DNA from 3 places in the Paenibacillus sp. J31R30 genome. Region 2 is predicted to be linked to each of the others. Evidence: riboswitches for the same ligand, from Rfam matches in the RefSeq annotation. Region 2 holds a riboswitch; each other region holds the start of a gene.
What was found. Region 2 has a riboswitch for cyclic di-AMP ahead of safA (SafA/ExsA family spore coat assembly protein). Riboswitches for the same ligand answer to the same signal wherever they lie in the genome.

Region 1 (7,328 bases), on a different contig from region 2:
TAGGACAGCTTAGCCGCGATACACAGAGGATCTAAGGCGTGAATGAGAATACGAGCGGGTGAACTCGCAAAATTAGCCCCAGCCCGTAACAACGCTTCAAAATGGGACTGACAAGCACCTGCCACAATAATTAAAGCATCCCGATTCCTCTCATATTGTCTGGCCACTCGAACGGCATTTACAAAGTTCTGCGAATTCTTATAGCTCGACAGGTTGCTTGGGCTGACGCTTTGCCGATTTTTCAAAATCCCATCATGACCTGTGATGACGACAATGTCCGGTTTATATTGAGGAAGCAAGCGTTGCAGCGCTTCTGCCATTTGCACCTCAGGAATGAAAAAACCTTCTGCCGGCACACGCAATTCACCGTAGAGCTGCATACTTTTGCGCAGATAGCTTGGATCGCCATCCAGATGAAGCACCCTTCCCGGCACCTCAAAATAGCTATTATTATTGGTTTGAGGCTTTTGTTTGTGGTTAATGGCTTGCTGATTCTTCTCCTGCAGCTGCACTTGAGACACCGCTAGCCGACGCAGCGACTCACGAAACTCAGGCGAACTCGATCGTGGGTGATCCACGGTCTCCTCCTTAAGATTCGTTTTCGTCAGATCTGAGAGCGGCGCATCTGCTAGCAGTCGAAAATCAACACCTCGCAGAGTGGCCTTGAGATGCTCAATTCGTTCAATTTTAAACACGACGTCACCGCCGTAGGAAATACGGGTTACATAATCTCCTTGCCTCATCGCACAAATCCCCTCCTAGGGGTATCCTATGGCGAGACTAGGCATTTGGTGCGGGTTATTTGCAGCCGTGCGCGCGAAGAGCTGTCGACAAGCGTGCGAACTCTTCCATGCTAAGCGTTTCACCGCGGCGCGAAGGCTCGATTTGTATGCTGTGGAGCAAAGCTTCCAGCTCGGGTTTGTTCTCTTTGCTAAAGAACCTCGCCGCGAGGTTATTATAGAGGGTCTTGCGACGCTGAACGAAGGACGCTTGGACGACAGCGAAGAAGAAGTCAACGTCCGCCACTTCGACTGGCGGCGTTTGACGTACACGCAGCCGAATAACGGCGGAATCGACGTTCGGCTGTGGCACGAAGACGGTGCGAGGTACGATCGTGACGAGCTCCGGCTCGCAGTAGAACTGCACGGCGATGCTAAGGCTGCCGTAATCTTTGGTGCCCGGCTTGGCCGCCATGCGGTCGGCCACCTCTTTTTGGATCATCACGACGATATTCTCCAAGGGAAGCTTCTCTTCGAGAAGCTTCATGATGATCGGCGTCGTGATGTAGTATGGCAAGTTGGCGACGACACTGACGCCATCCACGCCTTCGAAATGCTGCTGGAACAACTCCTGCAGGTTGGTCTTCAAGATATCCCCATGAACGACAGTGGCATGGGGGTAAGGCGCCAGCGTCTCGTCCAGAATGGGCAGCAGACGCTGATCGATCTCGACGGCCAGCACGCGGCCAGCGAGCTTGGCCAGCTGCTGTGTGAGCGCGCCGATGCCGGGGCCGATCTCGAGCGCAGCCTTCGTAGGCCCGAGCTCAGCGGCCATGACGATCTTGCTCAATATATTTTGATCAATCAAGAAGTTCTGGCCTAAGCTTTTCTTCAACACAAGACCATTCTTCTTAATAATTTGCTTCGTTTTACTCGGTGTAGCTACATCTTCTGCGGTTACAATCACTTCTTGCTCGGATATCGTCATGGGATATACCTCGTTATCTATAGGTTCTCGTTCTCGTGATTCCATCAATTCAATTCAAATGCTCAAGCGCCGCCTCGAATTCCTCTCGCGAAATCTGAAACATCGCACAGCGCTTATAAAATTGCTTGCCATTGCAATAACCAATGCCTAGCGCGTTGCCTACGGCCAAACGGCGAGCCGCCGCATCTGGATGCACGATGAGGCCGGCAGCGATCAAATCCTCCATCGTCAGCTGCGAGACCGCCGCATTGTACTCTGTCCGCAGGCTCTGAAGCGCCTGGCGGATCGTCTCCGGCGTCGCGTTCTCGACGCCAATATCACCCTTATACGCAGCTTGTTCCTGCGTAATGAAGGCATGCTTACAGCCAGGTACCTTGGCTGCCACGATTTTGCGAATCCGCTCACCAGCGTGATCCGGATCCGTGAATATAATGACACCTCTGCGCTGCTGAGCCAGCGCTATTCGCTTGAGCACGGCTTGTCCGATGGCGGAGCCGCCTGTTTCAATCGTATCCGCCTCCACAGCGCGCCTGATGGCAGCCGTGTCGTCCTTACCTTCCACAACGATCATTTCTTTTATCATCACCGTTTTCCTTCCCCAGTACGCAGAAAAAGAAGAGGGGTCTCCTCTTCTTTCGCGCAGGCATATGCCAAGCTACGTGTATAGCCTAGTGTTCCCGGCCTAATTAACGTTTACACGTTAGTTTTGGGACGGTTTTGTGGGGCCTACCACATACACCGTGTACCCTTGTTTCGTTCCGAATTTATTCGCATAACCGTGATCTTCATAGTACACATCGATCATTTGACCTTTCACGCCGCTGCCAATATCCTCAGCACGACGGAAGCCAATTCCTTCAATGTATACCCACCAACCCAGTGGAATCACCTTCGGGTCAACGGCAATCGTACGTCCTTCAGTTACGGTAGTTCCCGTGTAGGTTTTACCATAACCAGAGGAGCCCTCGGCTTTGCCTGTCGACGCAGCACCCGCTGAGTAGGCTGTAAGTTTTACGTTCTTGAGAATTTGTTTGTAGCCAAAGGTCACACCATTCTTGGATACCTCATCCACACTCGGCGAAGAGGCGGAGAGTACGACCACAGGATTTTTGGTGCCTACGGATACTACTTTCTTAACGCTTTCTGTTTGTACTTCTTCACCCACAACTGCTTCCGCGACTAAAACTCCGTCCTCGAAAGTCTTTTCTTTCTTTTTCACCAGAACGCCTTCTTTACCTTCTTGGACGACTTGCTCTTTCCCTTTAAGTAAAGATGCGTCATTCTTTTTCTCTGTCTCGAATGCGATCGGTTCAGAGACTTCCTCCGTCTCTTTTTTCACACGGACGATCTTGACTTCATCGCCTGTGCTAAGAGCGGCTGTCGGTTCGGGAGAAATACGATCGTTCTCCCCAAGTGCAATATTTAAACGTTGCAATGCACTTTCTACCGTTCTTGCAGTTGTGTAAACAGTGGTGGTCTTTCCATCAGCAGTCAATTGAATTGGTGAGGCATGCTCGATGACAATTTTGTCTCCACCCTTGAGCTTGGTCGTGAGTGCAGCTGAAATTTCATCATGTTCACCAATCGTTATGGCTTGTTCATCCAGTAGGCGTTGCAGGACCCATTGCTTCGTGTGCACAACAGTTTCTTGTCCATTCACAACCACGGATACGCTCTTGGTAGCCGTTCCGTACAACAACACCAAAAACATGAAAGTCATTGCGATTGAGATTATAGCTAGGCTTAAAATCAAACGCAAGTTTTCATGCTTCCATCGCAATGCGAAGGACATGCTGGATGATCGTTTTACATGGGTCTCGCTAATTGAGATACTGCCCACTTCTCCGGTCCTCCTTCAAAGCCTCGCCGCCAGGTTACAGCATGATTAAATTTGACGCGACTAAGGTTTTTAGTTTAACTTAACATGCTCGCCATCATCAGCCTGCTTACCCTGCTGAATCTGGTCGTCCCCCCCTTTTACCTATTCATCATCCTATGAATTCCGGGTTATTTTATGTCTTCCGATCTGTGTAAAACCCTTTATGAGGACAAAAAGCCAGCAAGAAGAGGACTCTTCTCGCTGGCTTAGTTTGCATAGTGAAATACAAATAGCACGCACGACAATCGTTACCTCTCTTACGCTTACGAGGTTAGCTGACGGATTCGGACGTGAGAGTCGCCCTACGTAGACGCAAACTGCTTGTTTGACGTCTATGATTCACCCCTATTACTCTCTGCTTACTTAACCGCATTGGAATGCTTATTAAGCTTGCAGTGGTTCCCCCGTTCCCACATTTGGAACTCAGCGAATGGAAAATTGGCAAATTGGATATTAAGTTATTATGAAAAGTATATTACGCTGTTAATCTCAACCTGTAAAGGGATTAACACCCGTTAAAAAGGGCTAAATCGATTAAATTTCGATTATTTTTCATATATAACCCACTTATATCTACATGTGTCTAACTTTAACGTACGTATACTCGATTTTTTAATGTTTAATGACCAAAACTAGGCTAAAAATGCAAATTTGTTTATAATGATTCTGGAAGTATTTGATCAGTAAATACCAATAATTTGCTATTTAGGGAGGCAATTGAGATGGTTCCCATCTTACAGGTAAACGCTTTATTCGGTGGATATTTACCCAACAAGCCCGTCCTCCACAACCTCACTTTTTCGATCCGCCAAGGTGAAATGATGGGGTTAATCGGACTCAATGGGGCAGGTAAAAGTACGACCATCAAAAATATTCTCGGGCTGCTACAACCGCAAAAAGGGACCATTCGTATCAACGGTCTTACCTTAGCCGAAAATCCAATACCATACCGAGCGACATATGCCTACGTACCCGAAAGTCCGGAGTTATACGAAGAGCTAACAATTCGCGAACACCTTGAGCTAACGGCCATGGCCTACGGCATTTCCAAGGAGGATTACGAAACACGATCCCAGTCTCTTTTAGAGCAGTTTCAAATGAAGGACAAGCTGAACAGCTTCGCCAGTCATTTATCCAAAGGGATGAAACAAAAGGTCATGATTATGAATGCGTTCCTGATCGAGCCTTCCCTGTATATTATCGATGAGCCGTTTCTTGGACTCGACCCTTTGGCAATTCGTTCCTTGCTCGAATTAATGGTTAAAATGAAGCAAAAAGGCGCATCATTCCTCATTTCCTCACACATTTTGTCTACAATTGAAAAATATTGCGATTCCTATGTCGTTCTCCACAAAGGCCATATGGTTGCGCAGGGAGATTTAGTCGAATTACGCGCGCAAACAGAGCTGCCTCAAGCGTCATTAGACGACATCTTCTACAAGCTTGTTCAAGGAGTCATAGCATGAGTCAGTCAAAAAATACTACACCTGCATTTAACACACATGCATTATGGAAGCAGCGTTTCCAACATTATATGAAGGAATCCATGGGGTATTGGCAGTATGCCGCACGAAGTAACTTTATCGGCTTTTTGTTGTTTCTTGTCATCGTTTCTTCCTATTATTATGCAAAAACATTACAGCGCCTTCCGACAGATTACCCGTACCTATGGATCGTGCTGCTCGTGCTCGTTCCACTCGTCACTTCAAGTCCTATTCGAACACTGACCCGCAGTGCCGATCGGATGTTTCTATTGCGGATAGAGCATGAAATGGGAGTCTATTTTCGAAGCAGCTTCCTGTATAGCTTTTCACTTCAGGGTACGTGGTTGTTTCTCGCTTGGGTCACACTACGACCGCTTTATAACCACTGTTTAGGTCCCGATTCGCAGCCTTTTCTGCTCATGCTGGCTCTATTACTTCTATTAAAAGTAGCTAACCTATTAGCCAGTTGGCAGGAAGGAAGATTCGCCGCTGATCGAACAAGATTCGTGTCTGTCAGTTTTCGCTGGGCGGCATCCATTGCACTCATCACGATCCAATTTCACTACAGCAGCTTATGGGCCAGCCTAGCAGCGATTCTACTTGTATTCATGTGGCTGCTTGCATTCCGTTCCACAGCTAAATATGTGATCGGATGGGACTACCTGATTGCCAAAGAGAAACAACAGCAAGCTAGACTCTACGCCTTCTTTAATTGGTTCGTAGATGTACCTCAGTTACCAACGCGAATAGCCCGCCGAGGTTGGATCAGCGGACTTACCCGACTGATTCCCTTTCGACAGGATTCGGCGTTTCTCTACTTATATATGAAGACATTACTGCGCACTGAATTGTTCGCCATTGTTCTTCGACTGACTGTGATTGGTGTATTAGCCATAGCCGTTTCAGATTCCACGACGGCAAGAAGCGTCATTCTCTTCATCGCCCTTGTCATTTCACTGGTTCAGCTTACTTCACTGGAGCGTGCGCATCGCTATACGTTCTGGCTCGATATGTATCCATTGGAGTCTCAAGCTAAAGCAGGCTCCCTAGCCTATATTATCTGGTTAACCCTTACATTCGAGCTTGTCATCCTGACGATTCCGTTTATGATAGGAACGCCTATCCTGCATCTCCTAGTTCCACTGCTCGGCTTAGCTTTCGTTTCTTTCGCGTGCGGCGTAATTCTGCGCCGGAAGTTCAAGAAAAACGCTTTACTTGAGGCCGAGTAACCTAATTGCATTGTTCGTTGTAATTTCAGCCAGCTCTTCCAGCGTCATCCCCCGAATTTCCGCGGCAGTCTCCGCCACTAAGCGAACATAGCTAGTTTCGTTGCGCTTACCGCGGAAAGGATGGGGCGTTAAGTAAGGAGCGTCCGTTTCGATTAAGAGACGATCAAGCGGCACCTGCGCCAGCACCTCTTTTGGCTGCACCGCATTTTTAAACGTAACTGGCCCTCCGAAGGAAATATGGAAATTCATATCCAGACACTGCTTGGCCGTTTCCCAGCTCCCTGAGAAGCAATGCATGATGCCTCCGACCTCTGCCGCCTTCTCTTCTTTGAGAATCGTCAAAATATCTTGATGTGCATCTCGATTATGAATCACAATCGGCATTCCCAGCTTTCGTGCAAGACGAATTTGCTCACGGAATACCCGCTGCTGAACATCCTTCGGTGACTTGTCCCAGTAATAGTCCAGACCGATCTCCCCGATTGCAACCACCTTCTCATGCTGGCATAAGGACTCAATCCATTCCAAATCACCAGGCATCATATCAATGGCGTCTACAGGATGCCATCCAACGGTCGAATAGATGAAATCATATTTCTCCGCAAGTGCAATCGAGCTCGGTATCGTTTCACGATTGAAGCCGACATTCACGATTCTCGTAACACCGGCTTCTAGCGCCCGCTGAATAACTTCCGCTTGGTCTTCATTAAATTGTTCGGCATTTAAATGTGTATGTGAATCTGTTAGCATAACTGCTCTCCTCTATGTCAATGACCATGATTGTGTTCCAATTATATAATACTCTCCCTTAATCTTGCTCGCCCAACATCCCCCAAACATCAGGATAATCTTCGGCACTCAACCTCTCCAGCAGCTCCTCTGGATAGTACACATGATGCTTACCCATTTGAAAGCCGCTAATGGACTGTACAATTTCTGAGCGATGCGTAATTTCGGTTAAGGTTTCCTTATGATCCAGCAGCAGGATCGGCAAATTATCATCATTTTCACCTGCTCTGTACACGTCAT
Region 2 (7,328 bases):
ATGGGAAAATAAAGCCCTTTGCCGACGAAAAGCCGCTTCCCGTCCCATGCTGCACAAACGGAGAAGAGATACCATTGTTTCGTATGGACCTCATCATAGGTTAGTCCACCTTCAAGACCAAGCCCAATATCTGCATTAGGCTCAGCGATTAGCACCTGTTTCGCCCGGTTGATGGCACCGAGGACGGTTTCGTCTTCCGTCAAAGGCTGATCGGACACACCGGAAGGGACGGAGTGACAGATCGGTTCAATACCAGAAGCCAAGACCACGGCAGCGCGTTTCGCTTGATTGTGCGTACCTAGCGCAATGCTTATTTCTTTTTTCAACATAGGAAACCACTCCTTGTAAACGTACTGCGAAAGAATCTGACTAATTAGGACTAGTATATCATGTATTCATTTTAGGCATGAAGATGGGGTATTATGCTTTTGGGAATTGGTTTTAAATGTGACTTAAATTGGGTATATTTGTTAAAAACGACAGTTATTGAAGGGGACCCAGGTGCCGCATCAATGGGAGATATCGTATTAATTACATTTTACATACTAACGGTTATCACATTCTTCGTAACGAAGAAACGCTTGCATTTGTTTGAAATCATTTTCGGCTGGTTACTCGTGGTGTTTCTGCATGATTTCTACTTTATGATCTTTACAATAAATGTTCCGTATATTATTCCTTCACTTCGATTATCGGATGTATTCCTGCGTATTGGGTACCAACAGATTATTTTGCCGATCATTGTGCTATGGGCGATGGAGCAGTGGGTAGCGAAACGTGGATTAATTTATAAGTTAGTGTCAGTAATCTTTTTCTCCGTTGTGCTCATGTTGTTGAAGATTTACTTACATCAGTTGGGAATTGTTCAATATTCAGCAAAGTGGAAAATGGAGTGGTCCTATTTGGAAAGCTTGTTGTTGCTTATATTGACTGTTCTTTTACTGGTTATTTATCGTGGTATCATGCGGAAAGACGGCATATCTTATGAGTCACCTTGATGTCTTATTTCAAAGAAATACGATGTTTACGATGATTTGTCTCGTTCTGAGCTATGGTCTCATGTGGCTATTGCCAAGAACGATGCCAAGATCGGTTAGTCTCATTATGATGCTCTTCAGCTTGGATGCAGCCAAAGGGTTAGACACTAGCATTGGGGTAAAACCGTTCGATTTCTATAACACGAATATCTATCCGTATTTTGATTTCGCCGACCTGTTAACATGGTACCTATATCCGGTATCTGGTTACTTATTTGCCTATTACTACAACAGGTTCCGTATCAGAGGCATCATGATTCCGATTTATATTCTGCTTTGTTCATTCATCGGAATGGCGTTTGAGGCAGTAAATGTTTATTTTGACGTCTTCCAGTATCGACAATGGAAATTAAGCTACTCCTTCTGTATATACCTTGTCGTGCAGACACTGTTTGTTCTTTTATTTACAAGACTGAAAAAGCATTGGATAGAACAAAAAAGTCATTCGATAAGGAGAATGAATCGAAGTTGAGCTCGCACCACGTACAGTCGCCACGCAGACAGCAAGCCTTATTAAGTTCGGACGGTTTAAGCAGCCTGCGTTGGCAGGATCCCAAGATCATTGCCTGGTGGTCTGCCTCTTTTCCAGGATTCGGTCATTTCTTGCTTCATCAGTTTATACGTGGATTTCTACTGTCAGCTTGGGAAGTTGCCATCAATACGCTTGCCCGTATTAATGAAGCCATTTACTATTCGTTCAGTGGTCAATTCGAGTTGGCGGCTCAAGTCATCGAACCTAGATGGGCATTTGCTTATGCGATGGTTTATTTATTTGCAATATGGGATAGTTATATTAAGGCTGTTGATGCGAATAAGCAGTATCATCTAGCGAGGCTGGAAGGAGCAAGAATTACTTCCAATTTGATGAAGCCATGGACTATTACGAGTATTTGTTTCAAAAGACCTGGCGCAGCTCTGTTTAGTTCATTTATTTTTCCTGGGCTTGGACAGCTTTACAATAACCGTTTAGCGCTGGGCTTCTATGGCGTCTTCTGGTGGTTTATTTATATGACAATGTCACGATCACATGAAGCTATGCTTTATTTGATATTAGGTAAGGTGTCCCGATCAACAGCCCTTTTAGACCCACATTGGCTCCTATTTATGCCTTCGGTCATCTGTGGCGCCATGTATGATGCCTATATGACTGCTCATGATCATAATCGACTTTTCCGAATCGAGCAGAAGCAATTTCTGACAGAGACGTATCCTCAATTCCCATTACCCCTGTTTGAAAAGGAGAATGACCCACATGTTGATTATTAGTACATTTGAGCATTCTATCGAGGTGGAGGAAGCACTGGCTGTTCTGGAGAAGATGGGGCTATCGCGACAAGCGATCATGACCGTGATGATGGACAACTATAAGGAGATCTCGGATCATAATTATAATTCCAATCCGAATAAAAAAATGCTGGCTTTCGAGGTTGGGATGGCAACGTCCACTGGTTTTACAGTATTTGGAATCAGTTTTGGCTTCATCCTTTATTGGGGCCCTATTATTTGGGGACTTATCTCCGCTGTTAGCGGATTTATTGTAGGTTATAGTAGTACGCGCGTGATACAAGTGAAGGTCCTTAAACAGGTTATTCGAAAAAAGGAAAGATTACCCGAGTTAGCTGTTATTATTCAATGCCATGAGGGACGATTTCAAGAGGTACAGGATGTGCTTTGGGGGTATCGAGCTTTATCGGTAGGCAAAATTCATAGCTGAATGATGACAAGCTTGAGATTTCAAGCTTATTTTTTTTGTTTCAAAACATTTCCAGCTGCGCTTGCGTCAAACAAGTAGATGGAACGGTTAGGGGGAACTGAGATGAAAATAAACGGTCTAATGTTGATTGTATTGTGTTGTTTTTTGCTTAGTTCATGCTCGGATTCAAAGTACGATATAGACAAAGGTACCGCCAAAGGCGATGTCATTAATATCCATGGCAGAATCATTAATCTGGATCGATTCAATCAATTCTTGAGCAACGTGGAGGGGCACATTGAGAGTCAGATTCGGATCATGCAAATGACGATTGAAGGGGATCCGATTTATTATGATTTTGCTTATGAAAAAGATAAGATCTCTTATACCTATGATAATTCAGCGGATAAACATGGCAGTAAACAACGGCTGAAAACGACATGTACACGTATCATTTCTGAGAAAGTAGAACGAGGTGTTTCGTATAAGCTGGATGGTTGTAAGGATGCTGCGATTGGGGAGACTTTTAGCTTTGTGGTAGCGGGTAGTGGAGGATCGTGAAATTAAATACGAGGAGAGAGACAATGAAAAAGTTTTTGCTTGGCATGACCTGTGGAATTGCTTTAACTGCAACTACAACTGCGTTTGCTTCGGAGACTATCCGAGCGTATTTATTTCCTACTACTTTTGAAATCAACGGTCAAACCAAGGAATTACCTTCTGAATATAAAGTGTTGAATGTGGAAGGGCATGCATACGTACCTATTCGTTTTATCGGTGAGGGGTTAGGCTTAGGCATTTCTTATAATTCTCGTGATCAAGTTATTTCATTGATGAATGAACCTGCAAGTTTTGCAGATGAAACAGCTAAAAGGGTATGGCAGGTCCAATATCGATTGACAGTTGGAAATGAGCAAAAATACGTAAGAGAACTTCTTGGTAATCCTGCGGTAGAACGAACAAATGATGATAAGCAGCAAGCTGTCTGGCGTTATGATATGTTACCTTCTGCAGACTATCAATATTTAGGACTTAATATCGATCTTAAAGGGATTGAGCAAGGCAAATTAGGTGGACAGATAATCTTAACATGGTCAGTTGATGGGAAAGTTGAGAAAGTTGAACTGTGGTATTCCCAAGGGAAAGATAGACAGATTTATACATATTATATGTATCCAGACGGTTCAACAGCTGGGGCTACATACGAGTAGATCATGGTGAATTGGAGTTTATGGGATTTAAATGGAAAATTTTGAGTCATGTATTCATTGATTTCGCATGATACAATCTTAAGGATCCATTTTGGATCAAAAACTTAGAAGGCCGAAGCTTTTTTTGAAGCACGGGGGACCCAATCTTTGGGGTGAAGCCGCAATCTTGCGGCCGGGTGATTACTCTTTGATCCGAATCCGACAGCTAACCTCGCAGGCCGCAAAAAGGAGATGTTTATTTTGAAACGTTACAAAAAGCTTGTCGTCACTGGTGCACTGGGTTTAAGCGTACTAATTGGAGCGAATGCGGCATTGGCTGCAACGGGAACTCATACGGTTGCGGGTAATGATACCATGTGGAAAATTTCCCAAAAGTATGGCGTCAGCCTAACTTCGCTGATTAAAGCGAATCCTCAAGTTTCTAATCCCAACGTGATTTGGTCGGGGATGAAGCTTAATATTCCGGGAAGCACAAACACAACGGCACCTGTCAAACCATCGGTTACACCTGCGCCAACGCAAACAACATTTGCTAATCAAGTGGTAACCCTTGTTAACCAGGAGCGTTCTAAGGCTGGACTGAAGCCTTTGGCCAGTAATAGCGCATTAACGGCGATGGCTCTGGATAAAGCGAAAGATATGTACAATAACGGGTATTTCGATCACACATCTCCAACCTATGGTTCTCCTTTTGATATGATGCGCTCCTACGGCATTAGCTATTCCTATGCGGGTGAAAACATCGCTAAGGGTCAACAAACGCCTCAAGCCGTCATGACAGCATGGATGAACAGCGCAGGTCATCGTCAAAATATTCTAAGCCCTAACTTCACGCAAATAGGTGTTGCTTATTATAATGGTGAGTGGGTTCAGGAGTTTATCAGTAATTAATGAGTAAAATTATTATAATAAGTCGCGGCAGCCTCCCTTATGGAGGTTGCCTTTTTTATTTCATCTGAAAGGAGTTAAGTTGTACATGTCGAATTGGGAATCAACTAGAGAATTGGAGTTTTGCTAATAATTTCACTAATAGCGGAAGTGAGAACTGAAACGACCAAGATGATGTCATGCAAGATCGTTTTGAACCAGGGCAGGCGAGATATCATGTTTACCAGCTATACGATTACCAAACTGACAAATCTTATTACGTAGGAAGTACATTAAACATAGCTATGAGAACAAAATATTTTGAGTCAAATCCATTAAGAAAATAGTAAAAAAATATAAAGATCATGGAGCTGGCTGGATGACTAATTTAGAAAACTACCCAAAACCAATCGGTGGATGGTTACTGATTTATTTTATAACACTTATTATCACTGCGGCGTTATACGGGATGGGAACGATCAATGAAATTAGCCAATTTATTAGAGTTATCACGGAAGGTACTCTGATCCAAATAGTCATTTATTTAGGAACAATTATTAAATTACTCGCTTCTGGTCTGATTTTATTCCTGTTCGTGACTAAACAGCATTTCACCCCTAAGATTATTATAAGCTTTGAACTATTTTGTATTTTCATAAGAATGTTTACTCTCGGTGACGTGATTTTTCGTTATCATGAAATACCAAATTCATATTTTGTATCCATGTTTATTGGATTAATTAGTGTGGTTTGGATTTTGTATTTTCTGAGATCTAAGAGAGTTAAGGAAACTTTTGTGAAGTAAGAATTTTTGCTGAGAATGAAAGAAACTAGAGGTGCATCCAGTGATTAAGGTTTACACAGAAATTGAAATTGAAGCCGCGATTGATATTTGTTTTGACATGGCGAGCAATATTGATATACATACGCAGACGGTCTGGCCGCACACCAAGGAACGAGCGATTGCCGGAACAACTTCAGGCATGATAAGTGGAGGGGAAACAGTCACATTTGAGGCGCGGCACTTCTTCATTCGGCAAAAACACACTTCACTCATTTCAAATTACGTTCGACCGTATCGCTTTGTTGATGAAATGCTGCAGGGTACTTTCAAAAGTATGAGACATGAACATGAATTTATTGATTTAGGTAATAATCGAACCTTAATGAAGGATACATTATGTTTCGAAGCGCCAATGGGATGGCTCGGATGGGTAGTTGAGAGAGTTGTCTTAAAGAAATATATGATGAGATTTTTGACATATCGGAATGAACAGTTAAAGATTTTAGCTGAAAAAAGGTTAGGATAAGGAGTTAGCTGTTCCAGTTTAATGGTTGGGCCGTTTTAAGGTATCACACACATGATACTGATTCCAGATTGCAAGATCTTAGGATACAATTGAAGATCCTTTTGACAAGAGTCGATTGGATTAACTAGATTGGAGGTATCCAATTGAAATTCTACATTGCATCTAGTTTCAAGAACATCGACAAAGTACGAAAAGTCGCTCAACAGTTGGAGTCACGGGGATGCATACAAACCTATTATTGGACGGTTCATACAGGCAATACTACTCTTAATGAGCTCGCAGAGATCGGTCAAATAGAGAAAGAAGCTGTATTGCTCATTTCTCCCGCAAGTAGTGGTCTCATCGAATTATACGAAATTAAGGGAGGCTACTCGATTTCACTGACCACTGAAGAGGCGAAGAAAATAACGATGAACCTCAAACTAAAATAGTTTCCCATAAAAAACGGAAGCCCAAGACGTGTCACCACATCCCAGGCCTCCGTTTTTTCATCGATACATCGCCTCAAACCTCGTCTTAAACGTCTGATACATCCACAAATTCACTTCCCACAAGTCCGTCACTGGTTGTCTTGTGAAGGGCAGCACCTGCATATACGGCGGCGGTCCGAATTCGGGCGTGAAGGTCATCGAATCCGCTCCGGCATCGATTCGGTTCTGGCAGATCTTCAACCATAAGCCGATGAATGCTTCCACATGTCCGGCAAATTCAGGTGCCCTCGGGTCCGACACCTGCGGACCTTCCGGGTACCCAACGCGTCCATGTATGTGGATGGCACGCGCTATGCTCAGCTTCACGTCCTCATCCTCCGGACTCGGCATGCTCTCACAGGTTGCGCACCAATGACTGAAATCGGCGCCGATCTTGAGCTCCGGCAGCTGCTTCAACATGGCCGCCGTTTGCCACGGCGTGAAAAAAGCCCGCCCCCGATGCGTTTCGTGCGCGATCGGAATGCCGACCTCCTGCTCAACGCGGAGCGCCGCTTCGAAGAAGCGCAGCTGATCATCGGATGACATCCGATCGGCTGCGCTGTGCGAATTGATAAGATCAGGTCGCAGCTCAGCTGCGCGAAGCACCTGCTCACGGAAAGAATGAGTGTGATTTGGTCCTCGAGTCACCACTTGCGCTATAAATGACAAGTTCATGTCGTCTAATTCTTTTCGAAAGGGCAGATCATCCTTAGGGTCGGGAGGAGGCGTGTACTCAACAC
Region 3 (7,328 bases), on a different contig from region 2:
GCAAGGGCTGATCTTATTTTTCAGAGCTTGGCCGGCACGGAGAAAGGCAATCGCGCATTTGGCATTCACAAAGAGCTTCTGGATGAAGCGAATGCCTTGATCTACAGCGAGGGCAGTGCGACGGGGCCGAATCGGTGGTATTTTGAAACGGGGCAGGGCTCAGAGCTGTCTTCTGAAGCTCATCATGGCATTGACCAAGTGACGTTGGAAGCAAGATGCTACGGATTAGCGAGGATCTATAAGCCTTTTCTGGTTAACACGGTGGTTGGCTTCATCGGACCAGAGTATTTATATAACAGCAAACAAGTCATACGTGCAGGTTTAGAGGATCATTTTATGGGCAAAATGCATGGTCTCCCTATGGGCGTTGATGTATGCTACACCAATCATATGAATGCCGATCAAAATGATATGGATTCCCTATCCGTCATGCTGGCCAGCGCACATGTGAACTTCCTCATTGGTGTGCCCATGGCGGATGACTGCATGCTTAATTATCAATCGCTGGGCTATCATGATATTGCCACTTTACGAGAGCTTTTCGGGCGCACGCCATCACCTGCCTTTCGAGATTGGATGCAGGACATGGGCTTATGGTCCAACGGTACGCTTAGTTCATTAGCCGGTGATCCTAGGTTGTTTTGGCGAGGAGGTGCTTAGGAGGATGGATGAGATTACGGCAATGAAGGCACTGACGCCAGCACGGATTGGTGTCTCCCGATCAGGCACTCGGCCCTTAACGAGCGAGTTACTAACCTTTGGTTGGGATCATGCAAGCAGTGTAGATGCCGTGCAAAGTGAGGTGAGTCCTACTTTTCTTACAGAAATGGGATGGCTTATCACCGATTCCTGTGCGGATTCAAAGGATATATATTTAAAGCGTCCCCAGCTGGGCAGGGTGTTGAAGGACGAAAGCAAGCAGGAGATCATAGCGAGATGTCAGCATTCCCCGCAGGTGCAAATCGTAGTATCTGATGGATTAAGTGCAAATAGTGTAGAAGCAAACATGCGAGATCTGTATCCTGCGTTGCTGGATTCCTTACGATTGCGTGGTTTAACGGCGGGAACAACGATATATGTAAATCGAGGACGGGTAGGCTGTATGGATGCCATAGGTGATTTGCTGAAACCAGAATGTCTAGTGCTGCTTATCGGCGAAAGGCCAGGTCTTGTAACAGCGGAATCATTAAGCGCCTACATGTGTTACCAACCAAGAACAGGAAGAACGGATTCGGATCGAATGGTCATTTCGAACATCCATCGCGGCGGAACACCTCCCATGGAAGCGGGAGCTTATATTGGAGGTCATCTTGAGCAGATCCTGACACAACGAACAAGTGGTATCGATTTTAAATAAATGAAGCCCGCCTGCTGAAGCTCTAATTAGATGCTTCAACAGGCGGGCCTATTTGTATAAAGCTCATTGGGGTATAAGTCTTAGTAGAAAGTAGCAAGAATGATGACCAACAGTACATAAAGAACAAGAATTAAGCCTGCAGAACTTCCGTATCCTGGCGTGCCACAACTGCCTACAGCTGACATAGTATCCCCTCCGGTTATCAATGATATGGGTTAAACACTATATAGCATATGACCGGGGGATATCCGTTGATTGGACGAATGCCCGCTATCCGTAGGAACATTCACCCACGAAAAAAGCTGCGCTTGAGAGAATTCTCAAGGCAGCTTTCGTCTACTATTAATTGGGGATATGATACACTTTAATTTTCTGAATGCCGAAGCTTTTTAAGGATTTTCTCGAACCTGGAACAAAGATATCCATTCTCTTTCCTTTAATGGCGCCGCCGGTATCGGTGGCATACACGTACATACCGCCTTGAGGAAGCCCACTAAAAGAATAACCTTCAATATAAAGTTTCGTACCTAGTGGAATTACGGATGGATCAACAGCAACTGTGCCGATCGCAAGCGGGTTGCCCATGTAATCAAAGGCCCCGTATCCGCCATTTTCAGAAGGATCTGCTGAATAAGCTGTGGACTCGAAAATGTCATAGTCAGGTGCATGATGTCCGCCATCTTTGTTTAAAATGGCGATATTGCTGCTAGCATCCCACTGTACAGGGACCCCTGCAGCTGTGGAAAGAAATCGTAGCGGCACATAAACGCGCCCATTTTGAAACTGGGAAGCTCCATCTAAGACGACTGGTGCATCATCAATGCTGGCTTCTTTTTCCCCGGATACCAAGGTAATCGTATGTTTGTTGTTATTTAATGTTACCTTAATTTGATTTCCATCTTTTTGCCAGTTCACGGTATAACCAAGCTTCTCGGTTACGAACCGAAGTGGAACTTGGGTCGTGTGGTTGCCATCCAAAAATGGCTGTGCATCTGGGAAATGAATCAGGTCATCATTGACTTGCACTTTCACTTCCATTTCAGCTGCTTGAGCCGAAAATGGGGAAAGAAAGCCTCCTGCCAATACCGACAGTGTAACGGCAAGGCTAGTTAACCCTTTGGTAAACTTATTCAATTGGTAATCCTCCTTCATGAGCCTTCGAGGTTAGTTGACGGGTTCGGGAAGAAGGTTCTCCCTAGTCTGCTCCAAGCCGAAGCAAATATTCACCCCAAGTATTTCGTCCCCCGTACTAGTGCCTAATTTACGCACCAGACTCGGCTTCAAATATTTTATCATTGCAGACAGGCTCAAACAACGACCAAAATATGGTCGAGATCAAAATACTGGACTTAGGTCTAGGTTCAAAAACAGTCGATAGTCGGTTTTAGACTGCCAGAAATTGAGCTACGATAGGAGTATGATGAAGGATGAGGGGCGATTGACATGAACAATAAGAATCGGGAAATTGATCCTACTAATATATTTGATCGAATTGGCAAAATGGCAGAAACCGTCTGGCAGGAGACCATCGGGAAAACGAATCCAGGTGCCTTTGAGGACAGCACCATAATCAAGCTGGAGGAGCGCTATGACGAGGCGCTCCAGGCAACGATTGGGCTGCGCAGCCATATCGCGCGAGCGGAAGAGATGGCGAAGCTGCGCGGCGAGCAAGCCGAGCTGGCGATGCGCGCAGGCGAAGAGGATCTCGCGCGGCTCGCACTGCAAGAGAAGCTGCGCGAGGAAGCCGCTGGCGAGCACTATCGCGCGCAGTACGCGAGCAGCCAGGACTTGTGCCTGGCGCTCGCAGAGGAACTGCGCGAGCAGCGTGCCCGGCACGCAGCCGAGGCTGGGCAGCCGCGCAGCGGGCTGCACAGCAAAGAGGCTCGCGACACATGGCGCGAGCTGGAGGTCACCGGCCGCGAGCTCGGCCGGGAGGCGCTGCAGGGGCTCCGCGTGGCGGGCCGCCTGTCGAAGGAAACGCTGAAGGAAGCCGGAGGCAACCTTCAGCATGAGCTGCGCGCGCTGCGCAGCAAGCTGCAGCACGAGTGGCAGCAAGAGCAGCGCTCGCGAGATCAGCACAATCAGCACGACCCGCGCAGCAAAAAATAGCCATGATCGTGACCTCCATGAATTGCAAAGCCTTGTCCGATAAGGATTTGCATCTTGGAGGTCGTCCATTCTTATGGTATGCTAGGAATCGTATGAACGAAAGACATGGAGCAGCAGCCAGAGGAGGTGCATCGATGGGAGAAGAAACGAAAAATAACCGCAGCCGGAATACAGCGCTTGTGCTGATTGGAGCCGGTGTTTTTTTGCTTCTGGATCATACCGTAGGCTTTTTTCCCATTATGGCCATAATCCTTATATTGCTGGGCATTCATCGTGTTCGTTCACGCAAAGAACGCAAGGGTTATGTGCTGATGGGGATCGGTGCCGTCATTTTATTTGGTGATCATGTTACAATTGCCATTTCGGTTGTGTTGATTTCATTAGGTTTATTTTTCATTCGATCCAAGCAGGTTCATAAGGATGAGACATATACACAAAAGCAAAAGATTGTAGACAGCATACGCCTCGGCCGAGAGCCTTGGATTCTACGGAATACCTCGACATGGTACTTGGTGGGAGAAACGTACATTGATCTCTCGCTGGCGATTCTAGAACAAAAGGAAACAACAGTCATCCTACAGGGCGTTGTAGGAGATATTGATATAAAGATACCCGATGATATTGGCGTTTCCGTTACAGCTTCCGTGATGTTTGGTCAGCTTCATGTAGCCGAGCAACGTGAGGCAGGTGTGATGAATAAAGTGGTATGGCAATCAGAGAATTACCAACATTGCGACCATCGGGTGAAACTCGTGCTCTCTTTCATCGTAGGAGATATCAAGGTTAAAGTATTGTAACGGCTGGAGGGGGTACATCACCAAGTGGACGGCTACAAGAGACGTTTAACGAATATGATATGGCGCAGCATGGGGGAATCGATCCTCTTTAGCTTCGCTGTTTTCGGCGCTATGCTATATTTCTTGAATTCAAGACATTTGATCGAGCCCTTTGCCAGCTGGCAGCAGGGTGTCAAATTCTCGTTCATGGCTTTATCGATTCTAGGTGTGATTGGGGCGGTGTTCGGTTACTGGAACAGCTCGAAGGTGACTCGCAGACTTGAGCCGATGATGGAGACAATGATTTTATTAGAAAAAGGAACATTTGCCCGAGAAGGCTTCCAAAACGGAGACGATGATGAGATCGGGCGTTTAGGTGAACAACTCAGTCGAATTATGAAGCGATGGGAAGAGCAGGTAACCTCTCTCCAACGATTGTCGAATAGTAACGCTGAGCTTACTGAGAAAGCTAAGCTTACTGCAGTCATTGAAGAGCGTCAGCGTTTGGCACGCGAGCTGCATGATGCGGTAAGCCAGCAATTGTTCGCGATCTCGATGACAGCAACAGCCGTAGGACGTACGCTGGATAAGGATTTCGAGAAAGCGAAGCGGCAAATTCATCTGATTGAAGAAATGGCGTCTGTCGCACAATCCGAAATGAGAGCCTTATTGCTGCATTTGAGGCCGATTCATTTGGAAGGCAAACGATTGTCCGAGGGCCTTGTGGAGCTCTTGAAAGAGCTGGCAGCCAAGGTTCCGATGGCGATCACTTGGGATATGGATGAGGAAATCCGCTTGAACAAGGGGATTGAAGATCATTTATTCCGCATCGTGCAAGAAGCGCTTTCGAATGCACTGCGACACTCTAAGGCGAATAAGCTGGAAGTGAAGCTGCTTCATCGTTCGGATGGCATTCGTTTGGTGATCCGCGATGACGGTGTTGGATTTGAGCTGGATGCGAAGAAACTGACTTCCTATGGCATCGTGTCGATGAAGGAACGCGTGAACGAGATCGGCGGCTCTGTCGATATCATCACAGCACCTGATCGAGGGACACGTATCGAGATTCGAGTACCACTATTAGCGGGCGATCCTCAATTGATCGAGAATTAGCACTGTACATAGAGAGGGAGAAGCGAATGGACGACACCTTAATCAAAGTACTACTCGTCGATGATCATGAAATGGTCAGAATCGGACTAGCAGCTGTCCTCGGGACAGAAGATGGCATAGAGGTTGTAGGCGAAGCGAGCAATGGTCACGATGGTATTCGGCTAGCCACAGAATATCGTCCTGATGTGGTCCTGATGGACTTGGTCATGGAAGGCATGGACGGGATTGAAACGACTAGAAAATTACTGCAATTGTACCCAGAATGCAAGGTCATTGTGTTGACGAGCTTCTTAGATGATGAGAAAATGTATCCAGTCATCGAAGCGGGAGCTTTCAGCTATTTGTTAAAAACCTCGCGAGCATCCGAAATCGCGCAAGCGATTAGAGCCGCGGCCAAAGGGCAATCGATTCTGGAGTCGCAGGTTGCATCGAAAATCATGAACCGCTTCCGCCAACCGAAGCCAGCAGCCGAGCCGCATGAAGAGTTAACGGACCGCGAGATGGAAGTGCTTCGCTTGATCGCGAAGGGCAAATCCAATCAAGAGCTGGCCGATGATTTATTCATTGGTGTGAAGACGGTAAAATTCCACGTCACCAACGTTTTGTCCAAGCTTGGCGTAGAAGATCGCACACAAGCGGCGATCTATGCATTCAAGCACGGACTAGCGGAATAACACAAGGGAGCGATTAGCTTGAATGTAGTCAAACAGATTTGGAGCTGGTTTGGTTCCATTGTGATTTCCTTTGTTTTAGTTGTATTTCTAGGTGTGTTTGTGTTCCAATCGACGCGAGTTAGCGGTCATTCGATGGATCCGACGCTGCATGATAGTCAGCGAGTGTATGTATCGAAGCTTTCACATACCTTTCGTTATGAGCCTAATTATGAGGATATTGTTATTATCGACTCTAGGGTTGATATGAAGCGGACTTTTATCAATGATTTATTGGATAGCCCGTTGCTTAGCTTATTCGTCCGCGGTGATGATAAGCATGTATGGATCAAACGGGTGATAGGTAAGCCAGGGGATCAACTTGAGCTTAAGGATAATCAGATGTATCGCAACGGCGAACTTCTGAATGAGTCTTATATCAACGAGGAAATGCGAGCGAACGGGAACAAAAAGTGGACCGTTCCAGCCGACCATATTTTCGTGATGGGGGATAATCGGAACAATAGCATGGATAGTCGTGTTATTGGATTCATTCCTACTGATCACGTGTTAGGTAAAAAGTTATTTTAAAATGGAAAGAGGCTGTCTCACCAGTAGATGATTCTACGTTGGAGGGACAGCCTCTTGTTTTATAGGCATGGGGGTGGAATAGGTGAATTTAGCTCACATCTTCGTATCCAGCAACAAACCACGCAAAGGAACCGGCATATACGCCCCAAGCTGCGATTGATACTGGCCATAAGGCTTGAGCGGCGAGGAGGATAATTGGAACAGTGAAGCGGAAGGCAGCTGCTGCATGCGATCAATACTGCTGACTAACGAGCTCGCAAAGCTGGTGAGATTCAGCAAGCTTTTGCGATCAATGCCAGTAGGCTGCTTAAGTTGTTCCTCGAAGACCTCAGCTTGAAGGAGCAGCTTCCCGTCATCCTGCTTGGTGATGCCAAGCGCATCCAGTGTGCCCGGCTTAACGGTTCCTTCGAGACCTTGTAGAAGGGCATGACTGACGTAGTCAGGTGAATCCCCAAGTTGATCTTGCAATTCATTATATGTATGAATAAAGTCTTGAACTTTCTGGGCGATGTTGGTTTGAGAATCTTTGGAAGGCGTGTTATTAGGCGAATTCGTGCTTGAAGGAACACTCATGTTGACGAGTGTTTGCGCCGATTGTTTGACGTTATGCGTAGATTGTACGAAGCCTGCTACGTCTTTGGCAGCCGTCTGTGCGAATTGTTTGTAGGGCAGTCCCTCAAAGGGCAAGTCCAGCATTCGCCGAATCGTATTCGACTTACCTCCGGAAACCGC

Region 1: linked by a shared signal. The riboswitch ahead of AC58QO_RS32040 (resuscitation-promoting factor) and the one ahead of safA (SafA/ExsA family spore coat assembly protein) in region 2 are both predicted to bind cyclic di-AMP.
Region 3: linked by a shared signal. The riboswitch ahead of AC58QO_RS23180 (stalk domain-containing protein) and the one ahead of safA (SafA/ExsA family spore coat assembly protein) in region 2 are both predicted to bind cyclic di-AMP.

The regions. Positions count from the first base shown of each region.
Region 1 covers NZ_JCAUAV010000021.1:10,245-17,572, reverse strand. The annotation lists gene yabG (sporulation peptidase YabG) at 1-743, opposite strand, end outside; gene rsmA (16S rRNA (adenine(1518)-N(6)/adenine(1519)-N(6))-dimethyltransferase RsmA) at 799-1,707, opposite strand; gene rnmV (ribonuclease M5) at 1,757-2,290, opposite strand; gene AC58QO_RS32040 (resuscitation-promoting factor) at 2,408-3,547, opposite strand; cyclic di-AMP (ydaO/yuaA leader) riboswitch at 3,832-4,025, opposite strand; gene AC58QO_RS32035 (ABC transporter ATP-binding protein) at 4,309-5,052, shown strand; gene AC58QO_RS32030 (ABC transporter permease) at 5,049-6,299, shown strand; gene AC58QO_RS32025 (TatD family hydrolase) at 6,282-7,049, opposite strand; gene AC58QO_RS32020 (HD domain-containing protein) at 7,108-7,328, opposite strand, start outside.
Region 2 covers NZ_JCAUAV010000003.1:579,713-587,040, forward strand. The annotation lists gene AC58QO_RS14410 (DUF84 family protein) at 1-329, opposite strand, end outside; gene AC58QO_RS14415 (hypothetical protein) at 429-998, shown strand; gene AC58QO_RS14420 (hypothetical protein) at 985-1,509, shown strand; gene AC58QO_RS14425 (hypothetical protein) at 1,506-2,303, shown strand; gene AC58QO_RS14430 (hypothetical protein) at 2,290-2,751, shown strand; gene AC58QO_RS14435 (DUF4362 domain-containing protein) at 2,854-3,291, shown strand; gene AC58QO_RS14440 (stalk domain-containing protein) at 3,315-3,941, shown strand; cyclic di-AMP (ydaO/yuaA leader) riboswitch at 4,042-4,176, shown strand; gene safA (SafA/ExsA family spore coat assembly protein) at 4,182-4,832, shown strand; gene AC58QO_RS14450 (DUF2569 family protein) at 5,188-5,613, shown strand; gene AC58QO_RS14455 (SRPBCC family protein) at 5,654-6,118, shown strand; gene AC58QO_RS14460 (hypothetical protein) at 6,262-6,549, shown strand; gene AC58QO_RS14465 (sugar phosphate isomerase/epimerase family protein) at 6,607-7,328, opposite strand, start outside.
Region 3 covers NZ_JCAUAV010000008.1:20,399-27,726, forward strand. The annotation lists gene AC58QO_RS23165 (ethanolamine ammonia-lyase subunit EutB) at 1-660, shown strand, start outside; gene eutC (ethanolamine ammonia-lyase subunit EutC) at 665-1,357, shown strand; gene AC58QO_RS23175 (YjcZ family sporulation protein) at 1,438-1,542, opposite strand; gene AC58QO_RS23180 (stalk domain-containing protein) at 1,700-2,491, opposite strand; cyclic di-AMP (ydaO/yuaA leader) riboswitch at 2,496-2,647, opposite strand; gene AC58QO_RS23185 (PspA/IM30 family protein) at 2,801-3,466, shown strand; gene liaF (cell wall-active antibiotics response protein LiaF) at 3,601-4,263, shown strand; gene AC58QO_RS23195 (sensor histidine kinase) at 4,288-5,355, shown strand; gene AC58QO_RS23200 (response regulator) at 5,382-6,029, shown strand; gene lepB (signal peptidase I) at 6,048-6,596, shown strand; gene AC58QO_RS23210 (hypothetical protein) at 6,690-7,328, opposite strand, start outside.